2 regions of the Endozoicomonas sp. ALD040 genome follow, and region 2 is predicted to be linked to the other one. Evidence: predicted binding sites of a transcription regulator. Region 2 holds the regulator's gene; the other holds the start of a gene.

Region 1 (5,772 bases), 910 kb from region 2:
GGAGAGAAGACGGTTCTTACGGCCTGTTGCAGTATCAGACTGATACCAAAAGTGGCTAGAAGCGTTTCCAGTGGGCGACCATAAAGGTGACGTATGACCAGTCGCTCAATCAAAATACCGACGGTACCAGCAACAACAAAGGCGGCAGGAATGGCAATAAACAGAGATTGTTCCAAGAATGATGGAAAAGCTGATTGAATGACAAAAGTCGTATAAGCGCCAAGCATCATCATTTCGCCATGGGCCATGTTGATAACCCCCATAACACCAAAAGTGATCGCCAGACCAATGGCAGCCAGAAGTAATACCGAACCCAGACTCAAGCCAAAGAAAACACTTTCTATTGCGGAGTAGTATTCCTGTCTTCGATCCATGTCGGCCAGTGCGGTGTCTATGCCCAGAAGAATTTCTTTGTTCTTAGTCTCTGTTTTCGCTGATTCCAATACTGAACGAACGAAAGGGTCATCAGACTCAGACAGAATTTCAAGGCTTTGGAGCTTGAGTTCATCACTACCCTGTTGGATCTGATATAAGGCAACCGCTGTTGTCAGAGCTGAATGAACATCCTCATCGGACTCCTTCTCCAGCATGGTTTTGAGAATGGCCAATGTGTCAGCCTGAAGGTTTCTGGATGTTTCCTTAACTGCCTGAAGGCGCTTTTCCGGGTCTTCAGACTTGAGGTCCCAGAGAGCCAGAGCGGTTCTGATGGATTTTCGCAGCCGGTTATTGATTCTGATTTTTTTCAAGCTGCGCTTTTTGACTTCACCCAGGGCTTCATCGGTAATCGGGTCAGCAATGAGATACAGTCGACCTGACTTATTGCCCGTGACCAGACGACCCGTGCTCTTTTCAATAAACAGTTGGCCAGATAACCAGAGGGTTAACAGTTTCTGGCTTTTATCATCACCTTTGGCAGAGAGATGGGTTACGGTGGTCTCCAGTTTGTCCCATGACTTCTCACTCAATTGTCTGGCCAGCTCTTCATTGCTTGTGGTGTTGCTATTGGCCAGAGCATGTGAGGATGAGACAAAGACAAAAAGAAGACAGAGGCATACTAAAGGCAATACTTGCCAGAGTCTCCAGGTCATAAAATTTCCAGTGAATAACTATGTGTTGGCCTGTCTTGTATTGGACAGGCGTTTGGTGATGGCATGAAAAAACTAACTTCTCATGCCATGTGATACCAATCGAACTTTCTAACTCCCTATTGCGCTGAAGATTTGGGCTTTAATCCTGCGTTGGCGATCGTCGCCTTGTCTTAAGGCTCAAATCTCCATGCTCATTACGGGAGTTAGAGAGCACGATTGCTATGACTTCAACAAAAGACGACTAATCAGTAGTTCTGACCAGAGCAGACACCTGATTCCAGGTTGTAGTTGCCGCACTTGATCGGGGCTGACCAGTCAGCAACAATTTTCGAGCTTTCGGGCAGATATTGAGTCCAGGCATCACCAATGACGCCCCCTTTGGTTTCCCAGACAATTTCAAACTGGCCATCGTCCTGAATTTCGCCAATCAATACCGGTTTGGTCAGGTGATGGTTGGTGTTCATCACAGCAATACCACCCGTCAGGTTGGGAACAGTGATGCCATACATGGCCGAACGGACGGCATCAACGCTGGTGGTTCCTGCTTTTTCAACGGCTTTTGTCCACATGTTGAAGCCAATATAAGTGGCTTCCATTGGATCATTGGCAACACGCTCTTCATTCTTGGTAAAGGTCTGCCAGGTTTCGATGAACTCATCGTTGATATCACTCTCGGCGCTCATAAAGTAGTTCCAGGCTGCCAGGTGGCCTACCAGAGGTGCAGTATCTATACCTGACAGCTCTTCTTCACCAACAGAGAAGGCAATCACCGGAATCTGTTCAGCCGCAATGCCCTGATTAGCCAGTTCTTTATAGAAAGGTACGTTGGCGTCGCCATTAATGGTGGAAATAACCGCCGTTTTTTTACCAGCTTTACCAAACTTCTTGATATCAGAAACAATGGTCTGCCAGTCAGAGTGACCAAAAGGCGTGTAATTGATCATGATGTCCGACTCTTTGATACCCTTGCTCTTCAGGTAGGATTCCAGAATCTTGTTGGTGGTTCTCGGGTAGACGTAATCAGTACCGGCCAGAACAAAACGTTTGACGCTGCCGCCCTCTGAACTCATTAGATAATCAACCGCAGGAATAGCCTGCTGGTTAGGCGCTGCGCCGGTGTAGAAAACGTTTTTGGATGACTCTTGTCCCTCATACTGAACCGGGTAGAACATCAGGCCGTTTAACTCTTCAACCACTGGCAGAACTGATTTTCTGGATACGGAAGTCCAGCCGCCAAAAATGACATCGACTTTTTCTTTTGCCAGCAGCTCACGCGCTTTTTCTGCAAACAGAGGCCAGTCAGAGGCAGGATCAACAACAACCGCTTCGAGTTTCTTACCCAGTAGTCCACCTTTCTTATTCTGCTCGTCCACCATCATTAAAACAGTGTCTTTTAATGTGGTTTCACTGATCGCCATGGTGCCTGACAGAGAATGTAAAACACCTACCTTGATGGTCTCTGCAGCCTGGGATATGACCGAAAAAGAGAGGGCGGCGGTTGCTGCAGAAGCTACAACCAGGCCCTTCGAGAGTTTTTTGAGGGAGCTCTTCATAGTTTTTATTAATCCTGTTTTTTATCCTTATGTGCGACAGTGTGACAGCAATGTGCATGCCAATATATTAAGTAACTGTCGTTCATTAGGAAAAGCTCTCACTTCTAACAGTTGAGTTAGAGTTAATTTCTTAATATCGTCTTGACAGTAGATGCCTTATTTCAGAACATCCTCGATCACCAATATGGTGCCTATGTATTTTTTTGGTGCCATTTAAGCTGACTTTATGGTCAAGAATGTCAGCAGTCGTATAAAAATAAAATGGAACATCTTTTGCAGGCCAGAGATGACCTTTAACAGTAAGGGCAGAAGTATGGGGCTGGCATTCAATCGACACTCTATCCCGCGATCCAACCCGGATACTGATTCCAATCAGGGTGACGTTGCGTCCGGAGACAGCGGCTGGCGTGCCGGAATTGCTGTGGAGCTGAAATACATGGACGGCCATACCCGCATGGGCCGCACGCGCCATTATGGTCCCCTGCGGATTCAACGTCCGTTCTGGCCAGAAGGTAAAGACCTGGCGCATCTCTATATTCTTCACCCGCCAGGAGGGTTGGTGGCCGGTGATGAGCTGATTCAGAGTTTTGAAGCCCACTCTGGTGCATCCGGACTGGTGACTACTCCTGCTGCAGGGAAAGTCTACTTTAATGGTAATGGCCATCTTCAGAAACAGCTGACGTCCATGGTCGTTCAAGACAATGCCTGTCTTGAATGGTTGCCTCAGGAAACTATTATTTTCAATGGTGCAGAAGCGGAACTGAATACATCCATTGAGTTGGACGGCAATGGCTGCTACGCAGGCTGGGATATCGTTTGTCTTGGTCGTAAAGCCAGTGGCGAAGCCTTTGAGCAGGGCAGGGTGATCCAGAATCTTCACCTCACTCGTAACGATCAGCCACTTTATCGAGAAAGGCTGGAGCTGGCAGCGGGCTCACCTCTTGCTCAGTCCTTTCTTGGTCTTAATGGCCAGCATGTATTCGGTACACTGCTCATGACCTTTGAACAAGACCCCGGTTGTGATCATCTGCATGAAAGGCTGGAAGCCTGCGGAGGCTCTAAATGTACAGCCATTACCTGGCGAAACGGGGTTTTTATTGCTCGCTATCTGGGCAGCTCACCTGAACAGGCCAGAACACTGTTTACCTGGCTTTGGAATGAGCTCCGTGGCCAATTGAATGGCCGGAAAGGTTGTAAGCCCAGAATCTGGAATACCTGATTGTTGATGCCTATAACCTACCAATAGCGCATTAAAAGACCACAAGGATAAATTGGAGGGCTCTCATGGAGCTGACCCCCAGAGAAAAAGACAAATTGCTGTTATACACAGCGGCACTGGTTGCAGAACGTCGCCTTGGCAGGGGAGTAAAGCTGAATTACCCGGAGTCCATTGCGCTGATTTCGATGCACATAATGGAGGGCGCCAGAGACGGCAAGACAGTCGCTCAGCTGATGAATGAAGGGCGTGAAATCCTGACTCGTGACCATGTCATGGAAGGCATTCCCGAGATGATTCATGAAGTTCAGGTAGAAGCCACCTTTCCGGACGGCACCAAACTGGTGACGGTTCACAATCCCATTGCGTAGAGCAGGAGGTTTTATGATTCCAGGAGAGGTCATTGCCTGCGAAGAGGCAATCGACATTAATAAAGGGCGGGAGACCTGCGTTGTCTCCGTGGCCAATACTGGCGACAGGCCAGTACAGGTTGGTTCTCATTATCATTTCTATGAAGTGAACCCGGCACTGGCTTTTGATCGGGAATCCACTCTCGGTTTCCGGTTGAATATCCCGGCAGGAACCGCTGTCCGTTTTGAGCCTGGTCAGGATCGACAGGTTGAATTGGTGCGTTTTGCCGGAGAAGGCAAAATCTATGGTTTCCGTGGTGATGTCATGGGTGAGCTTGAGCAGGGAGATAAATAATGGCCAGAATGGAACGTCAAACCTATGTGGACATGTTTGGTCCGACTGTAGGCGACAAAGTACGTCTTGGTGACACGGATCTGTTCATCAGTCCGGAGAAAGACTTTACCGTTTATGGCGACGAAGTGAAGTTTGGAGGCGGCAAGGTTATTCGTGACGGTATGGGCCAGAGTCAGAGAACAGGGGCTGATGTTGTGGATACGGTCATTACCAATGCTCTGATTCTGGATCACTGGGGCATCGTAAAAGCGGATATTGGCATTAAAAACGGCCGGATAGAAAAGATAGGCAAGGCCGGCAACCCCGACGTGCAGGCCGGAGTCGACATCATTATTGGTCCCGGCACCGAAGTGATTGCTGGCGAAGGTCAGGTTGTCACTGCGGGGGGGATTGATGCCCATATCCACTTCATCTGCCCCCAACAGATAGAAGAAGCCCTGGCTTCCGGGGTCACCACCATGCTCGGTGGCGGCACCGGACCTGCTACAGGGAGCAATGCGACAACCTGTACACCCGGTGAGTGGCATATGAGTTCCATGCTGCAGGCTGTGGACAGTTTACCTATGAATATCGGTTTTCTTGGCAAAGGCAACGCCAGCATACCCGCAGCATTGGAAGAACAGGTTATGGCGGGAGCTATGGGGCTCAAGCTTCATGAAGACTGGGGGACCACTCCAGCCTCTATTGACTGTTGCCTTGGAGTGGCAGAGAAATACGACATTCAGGTAGCTATTCACACCGACACCCTAAATGAATCCGGTTTTGTTGAAGATACTATTGCCGCATTCAAGGGCAGAGTTATCCACACCTATCATACCGAGGGTGCCGGAGGCGGACATGCTCCCGATATTATCAAGGCCTGTGGTGAAGACTTTGTGCTTCCGTCGTCTACCAACCCGACACGTCCATACACCATCAACACGGTTGATGAGCATCTGGATATGCTGATGGTTTGTCACCATCTCGATCCGAACATTCCTGAAGATGTGGCTTTTGCCGACTCCCGCATTCGTCGAGAAACCATTGCAGCAGAAGATATTCTACATGACCTGGGCGCTTTCTCGATGATTGCTTCGGACTCCCAGGCCATGGGGCGGGTCGGTGAAGTGGTTTGTCGTACCTGGCAGACGGCTCATAAAATGAAAGTTCAACGGGGATTATTGCCTGAAGACTCATCGGCGGGTGTGGATAACTTCAGGGCACGCCGTTA
Region 2 (5,772 bases):
CCGGCAGCGAGGATATAGAGCTCTGGGATGATGTGGTGATGACCCAGACGAACCTCGGCAATGGTAGTAAGGTTCGAATAGACACTGATTTCATGACCATATACTCTGAAAAGGATCTGGCAGTCACTGATCGACCGGTACTGATCACCAACGACACTGGACGTACGCGCGCCATTGGTATGGAGGCTTTCTTCAAGGAGAGTCTGGTTAAACTCAAGTCTAGGGTAAGAGGATTTCATGAGCCAAAGCCATGAACAGGCCAAGCGCCTTGATCCAAATGAGCGGCCAGACAGAAAGAGTCGTCGCAGAGGGGTCGAATATTACCTGATGCTGGGGGCCACGGCTCTGCTTCCAGTCATGGCACAAGCATTGCCATCTGACCGGCAGAAGCCTATTGAGATCGAGTCCAACACCGCCGATATCGATAACAAGAAAGGTGTATCCATCTATAAAGGCAATGTTGTGATGATTCAGGGCACCACCCGAATTACCGGAGACAAGGTGACCATCTATTCCGTCCAGCAGGAAGTTAAAAAAATTGTGGCAGAAGGCGACAAGGAAAGAGCTTACTACGAAGAACAGCAACCTGATGATCAGGGCATTCTGAAAGCCTGGGGTCATACTATCGATTATCAGGTGGCTGGCGATAAGATCCAACTGATCAAGCAGGCGCAGTTGACCCAGAAGGGTGATACCTTCACAGGTGAACGCATTGATTATGACCTGACCAAGCAGACCGTGAATGCCAAGGGCAGTGAGAACAAAAGCAACCCGGATGGTCGGGTCAAAATGATTTACCAACCCAAACCTGAGAGCAAGCAGTAATACTCATATCCCATTACACTCACTGCTCAACGACTGAACAGGCTTGAAAGGGCTGCCAGAAAAACGACAGCTAACTTTTAAACAGGAAGACAAACTCCGGATGGCAACGCTTAAGGCAGAACATCTCAGTAAAAGCTACAAAGGCAGACAGGTCGTCAAAGATGTATCTCTGGCTGTCGACAGTGGTCAAATTGTCGGACTTCTTGGCCCCAACGGGGCAGGTAAAACTACCTGCTTCTACATGATTGTAGGTCTCGTAAAAGCAGACGGTGGACAGGTTGACCTTAGTGGCCAGAGTTTAACTCACGAACCTATGCATGGCCGGGCCAGAGCTGGCGTAGGTTATCTGCCACAGGAAGTTTCTATTTTCAGGAAATTGACGGTCACCGATAACCTGCTCTCGATATTGGAAACCCGTTCCGACCTTTCCCGGAAAGATCGCATCGCAAAAATGGAGTCATTGCTGGAAGAGTTTAATATCAATCATATCAGGGACAATCCGGGTATGAGCCTTTCCGGTGGTGAAAAGCGCAGGGTAGAAATTGCCCGAGCTCTTTGCACTGACCCAAAATTTATTCTGCTCGATGAACCCTTTGCCGGTGTTGACCCCATTTCTGTTGGTGACATCAAGGCCATTATCACGCACCTGAAAGCCCGGGACATCGGAGTCCTGATTACCGACCACAATGTCCGGGAGACACTGGATATCTGCGAGAAGGCCTACATTGTCAGCGAAGGCACTATTATTGCCGAGGGTGATAGTCAGACTGTCCTGGCTAATCAAAAGGTTCGTGACGTTTATCTCGGGCATCAGTTCAGTCTCTGATCATCTCTTGACTGGTCTCGCGAAAGAAGCGGGCAAAGATGTTGAGCTGATTTATTTTCATACTCTTGTTCTGAATGTTGCATGGCTGACTTGATGAATCACTTTCCCGAAGCTTCAGATGTGATTATAATCCCAGTGACATGGAGAGTAGCCCAATCAAAATAATGAGCAGACACTGAGATATAACTGTCAGGCGCTGATGGCATCAAATCTGGCACCCTCAGTGCAGACACCGAAGTAAAGGTATACAGTTGCCTATGAAGCCATCCTTACAGCTAAAAATGGGCCAGCAGCTGACCATGACACCTCAGCTGCAGCAGGCCATAAGGCTTCTGCAACTTTCCACTCTGGACCTTCAGCAGGAAATCCAGGAAGTTCTTGAATCCAATCCGATGCTGGAGTCTGAAGAGTCCGTTGAAGAACCACCTGCATCTGGTGATGAAGGGGAACAGCCTGTTGACTTCAATGAAAAAGCAGAACAGCCCCCGGAACCAGAAGAGCCCCAGTGGGCTGACAGCATACCCAATGACCTGCCCGTTGACTCCGGATGGGATGATGTCTATTCCAGCCTGCCCGCTGCAACCGATGAAGAACATGATCCTTTTGCCCGCTCCCGGGCCAATGAGTCCCTCCAGGACTATCTGGAATGGCAGTTAAACCTGACTCCCATGACTGACAGAGACAGGCTGATGGGCCTGGCTGTGATCGAAGCCATCAATAATGACGGGTACCTCACTCACTCCCTGGAAGAAATTTATCTCTCGCTACAGGAACAGGTAGAGGAACTGGCGTTTGAAGAACTTCAGGTCATGCAACGACGGATTCTTCACTTTGATCCGGTGGGTTGTGCCAGCGCCAACCTGAAAGAATGTCTCGAAGTTCAACTCAATCAACTGCCACAAGAAACCCACTTCCTGAAAGAAGCACGTCTGCTGATCCAGAATCATCTACAGGCTCTGGGTAGTCGTGACTATGCCCAAATCATGCGGCGTACCCGTCTCAAAGAACATCAACTGAGGGAAGCCCTTAGCCTTGTTCAAAGCCTCAACCCGAGGCCCGGATCAGAAATCGGCCAGGCGGACACGGAATACGTCACCCCCGATATTTCGGTCACCAAAGTCAGGGACCGCTGGGCGGTTGAACTGAACTCAGAATCCCTGCCCAGACTTCGCATCAACAACAATTACGCCTCAATGGTGCAACGTGCCAACAACAGTCGTGACAATGTCTTTATGAAGAATCAGCTGCAGGAAGCCCGCTGGTTTCTGAAAAACCTGCAAAGTCGTAACGAAACCTTACTGAAAGTAGCGGGCAAGATTGTTGAATTTCAGAAAGATTTTCTGGAGCAGGGTGAGCAGGCCATGAAGCCCCTGGTGTTGGCAGACATTGCTCAGGCAGTGGATATGCACGAGTCCACTATTTCCAGGGTCACTACACAGAAATACATGCACACTCCAAGAGGCGTGTTTGAGCTGAAATACTTTTTCTCCAGCCATGTCAGCACAGCCACTGGTGGAGAGTGCTCATCAACAGCCATCAGAGCCTTGATTAAAAAACTGGTATCCGATGAAAACCCTAAAAAACCACTGAGTGATAACAAAATCGCCGGCTTGCTGGGGGACCAGGGGATCAAAGTGGCCAGGAGAACCATCGCCAAATATCGTGAATCAATGAATATACCGCCATCGAATGAACGCAAGCAGCTTATCTGAGCCTTCAGCGATTGAGGTAACAAGCCCTTATACCACAAATCGCCCCATAGATTTTTTGTCTCAGAACAGCGCTAACTGTCATTGACAGTGATAGACTTTCAATCAGGGTTGCCCGTACAATCCCGGGGGCAGTCCAATGTCGAGAATCGGGATCAGCAGGAGAGCGTTACATGCAAGTCAACATCAGTGGACATCATGTAGAGGTGACTGAGGCTCTGAAAGATTATGTCACCAAGAAACTCGACCGCCTTGCCGCCCACTTTGATCAGATTACAAACGTTCAGGTCACTCTGAGTGTTGAGAAACTGAAGCACAAAGTGGAAGCGACTCTACATGTTCGTAGGGCGGATATTAATGCAACCGCTGAGGCTGAAGATATGTACGCTGCCATTGATGACATGTCGGACAAACTGGATCGACAACTGGTAAAACACAAAGAGAAAACGCTTGACCGGCTACAGGGTGCCAACGGCCGCCTGTAAGCATCGATCGTTGTATGATTATTGAAAACATTCTAACCCCCGGGCGCACCCTCTGCGATGTGCAGGGGGCCAGCAAAAAGAAAATCCTGGAAATTGTTGCGGAAATCATCAATGAGCATGTTCCCGCTATCAAAACCAAGGATCTGTTTAACAAGCTGATTAACAGAGAGCGACTCGGTACCACCGGTTTGGGCAAAGGCATAGCCCTGCCTCACTGTCGCTCCAGTGCTTGTCAGCATCCTACCGGACTTCTGATCAAACTGTCTGAACCCATAGATTTTGACTCTGTGGACAAGCAGCCGGTCGATCTGGTGTTCGCACTTATTGTTCCGGAAGAAAATACTCAGGAACATCTCAATATATTGCAGGCTGTCGCTGAGCGCTTTCAATCAGAAGTATTGTTAAGTCAGATGCGAGCGGCAGAAAATTCCGAGGCACTTTACAGCATCATCTGTTCCCCCATTTAACGACTGTAGATAAAAAATATTTTGCTTGCTGATCTGATAACAGAAGCAGGCAAAATGTTTCTTGCTCAGAAATCCTTTCTTCTTCACTTTTGTCACTACAAAGCCTATTTATCCTTCAAAACTGCATGGAATAGAAATATCCGGACTATGCTAGAAATAAAAGAAAGCGACTGGTTCTAATCTCATTAGGTTTTGATAGACTTGCCTCACTCGGAACCAGGTGAGAGACCTGTTTACACAGTCAAACAATCGGGAAGGACACACCATGAAGCTGGTCATCATCAGTGGACGTTCAGGCTCCGGCAAAAGCTCCGCCCTTCACGCCCTTGAAGATGAGGGTTTTTACTGTGTAGACAACCTTCCTGCCAGCATGCTGAATGATCTGCCAACCAATCTTAAAAGCAACCTGGTCGAACCGCACCGTATGGCTGTCAGCCTCGATGTTCGTAATGTGCCCGGCTCTCTGGAACGCTTCCCGACATTGTTGGAAAAGTTGAAAAAACAGGGGGTTGAGTGTCAAGTAATCTTTCTCGACGCAGACAGCAACACCCTGATGAAGCGCTATAGTTCGACACGCCGTCGCCATCCTCTGAGCAATGACAAGGTTTCCCTGACAGAAGCCATTAATCTGGAAAAGAAACTGCTGGCCCCACTGGCTGAAGAAGCTGATATTAGGCTGGACACTTCGCCACTGTCTGTCCATGAAATCAGAGAACAGATAAGACAACGACTCTGCGGCTCCACCAGCAAAAGTATGACCCTGATGATCCAGTCCTTTGGCTTCAAGCACGGTATGCCAGTTGATGCCGACTACGTCTTTGATGTTCGCTGTCTGCCTAATCCTTTCTGGGTTGAAGCCTTAAGATCCTTCACTGGTCAGGATCAGCCAGTTAAAGATTTTCTGGCATCAGAACCCATGGTGAATGAGATGTTTGAAGATCTCAGCACATTCGTGGAAAAATGGTTACCAAGGTTCGAATCCGGACAGCGCAGTTATATGACGATTGCGATCGGATGTACCGGGGGGCAGCACCGTTCCGTATTTATTAGTGAAAAACTGGGCGAGTGGCTCAAAGAACGTTTTGACTGTGTTCAGGTCAGACATCGGGAGCTTTCCAAATAATGATCCAGAAGCAGATCACCATTATTAATAAACTTGGTTTACATGCTCGGGCAGCATCCAAATTTGTTTCTACAACGACGGCTTTTGCCAGCCAGGTGAAGGTGAGCTTTAACGGCCGTGAAGTGGATGGGAAAAGTATCATGGCCGTCATGATGCTGGCTGCTGGAAAAGGCTCTGTCCTTGATTTGACATTTGAAGGCCATGATGAAGAAGAGGCCTGTTCGGCTCTGTGCAATCTGATCAATGATTTTTTTGAAGAGGGTGAGTAGTCACCCTTTTCATCATTAAATCCCTGTTTATACTGGTCTCTCGAAAAGCTTTGCCAGAGATTGAAAGC

Evidence for each region. The regulator sigma-54, encoded in region 2, starts transcription at its own class of promoters, with help from an activator protein. The targets are predictions, from matches to a motif close to TGGCACNNNNNTTGCTNT.
Region 1: urtA (urea ABC transporter substrate-binding protein) is a predicted target of sigma-54. The motif match lies at 2,686-2,703, and genes of this name have one in related genera.

The regions. Positions count from the first base shown of each region.
Region 1 covers NZ_CP184829.1:1,576,008-1,581,779, reverse strand. The annotation lists gene urtB (urea ABC transporter permease subunit UrtB) at 1-1,088, opposite strand, end outside; gene urtA (urea ABC transporter substrate-binding protein) at 1,334-2,641, opposite strand; gene ACOJUN_RS04925 (urease accessory protein UreD) at 2,928-3,860, shown strand; gene ACOJUN_RS04920 (urease subunit gamma) at 3,926-4,228, shown strand; gene ACOJUN_RS04915 (urease subunit beta) at 4,242-4,562, shown strand; gene ureC (urease subunit alpha) at 4,562-5,772, shown strand, end outside.
Region 2 covers NZ_CP184829.1:663,168-668,939, forward strand. The annotation lists gene lptC (LPS export ABC transporter periplasmic protein LptC) at 1-254, shown strand, start outside; gene lptA (lipopolysaccharide transport periplasmic protein LptA) at 238-825, shown strand; gene lptB (LPS export ABC transporter ATP-binding protein) at 926-1,651, shown strand; gene ACOJUN_RS02340 (RNA polymerase factor sigma-54) at 1,909-3,363, shown strand; gene hpf (ribosome hibernation-promoting factor, HPF/YfiA family) at 3,534-3,845, shown strand; gene ACOJUN_RS02350 (PTS sugar transporter subunit IIA) at 3,860-4,312, shown strand; gene rapZ (RNase adapter RapZ) at 4,578-5,435, shown strand; gene ACOJUN_RS02360 (HPr family phosphocarrier protein) at 5,435-5,704, shown strand.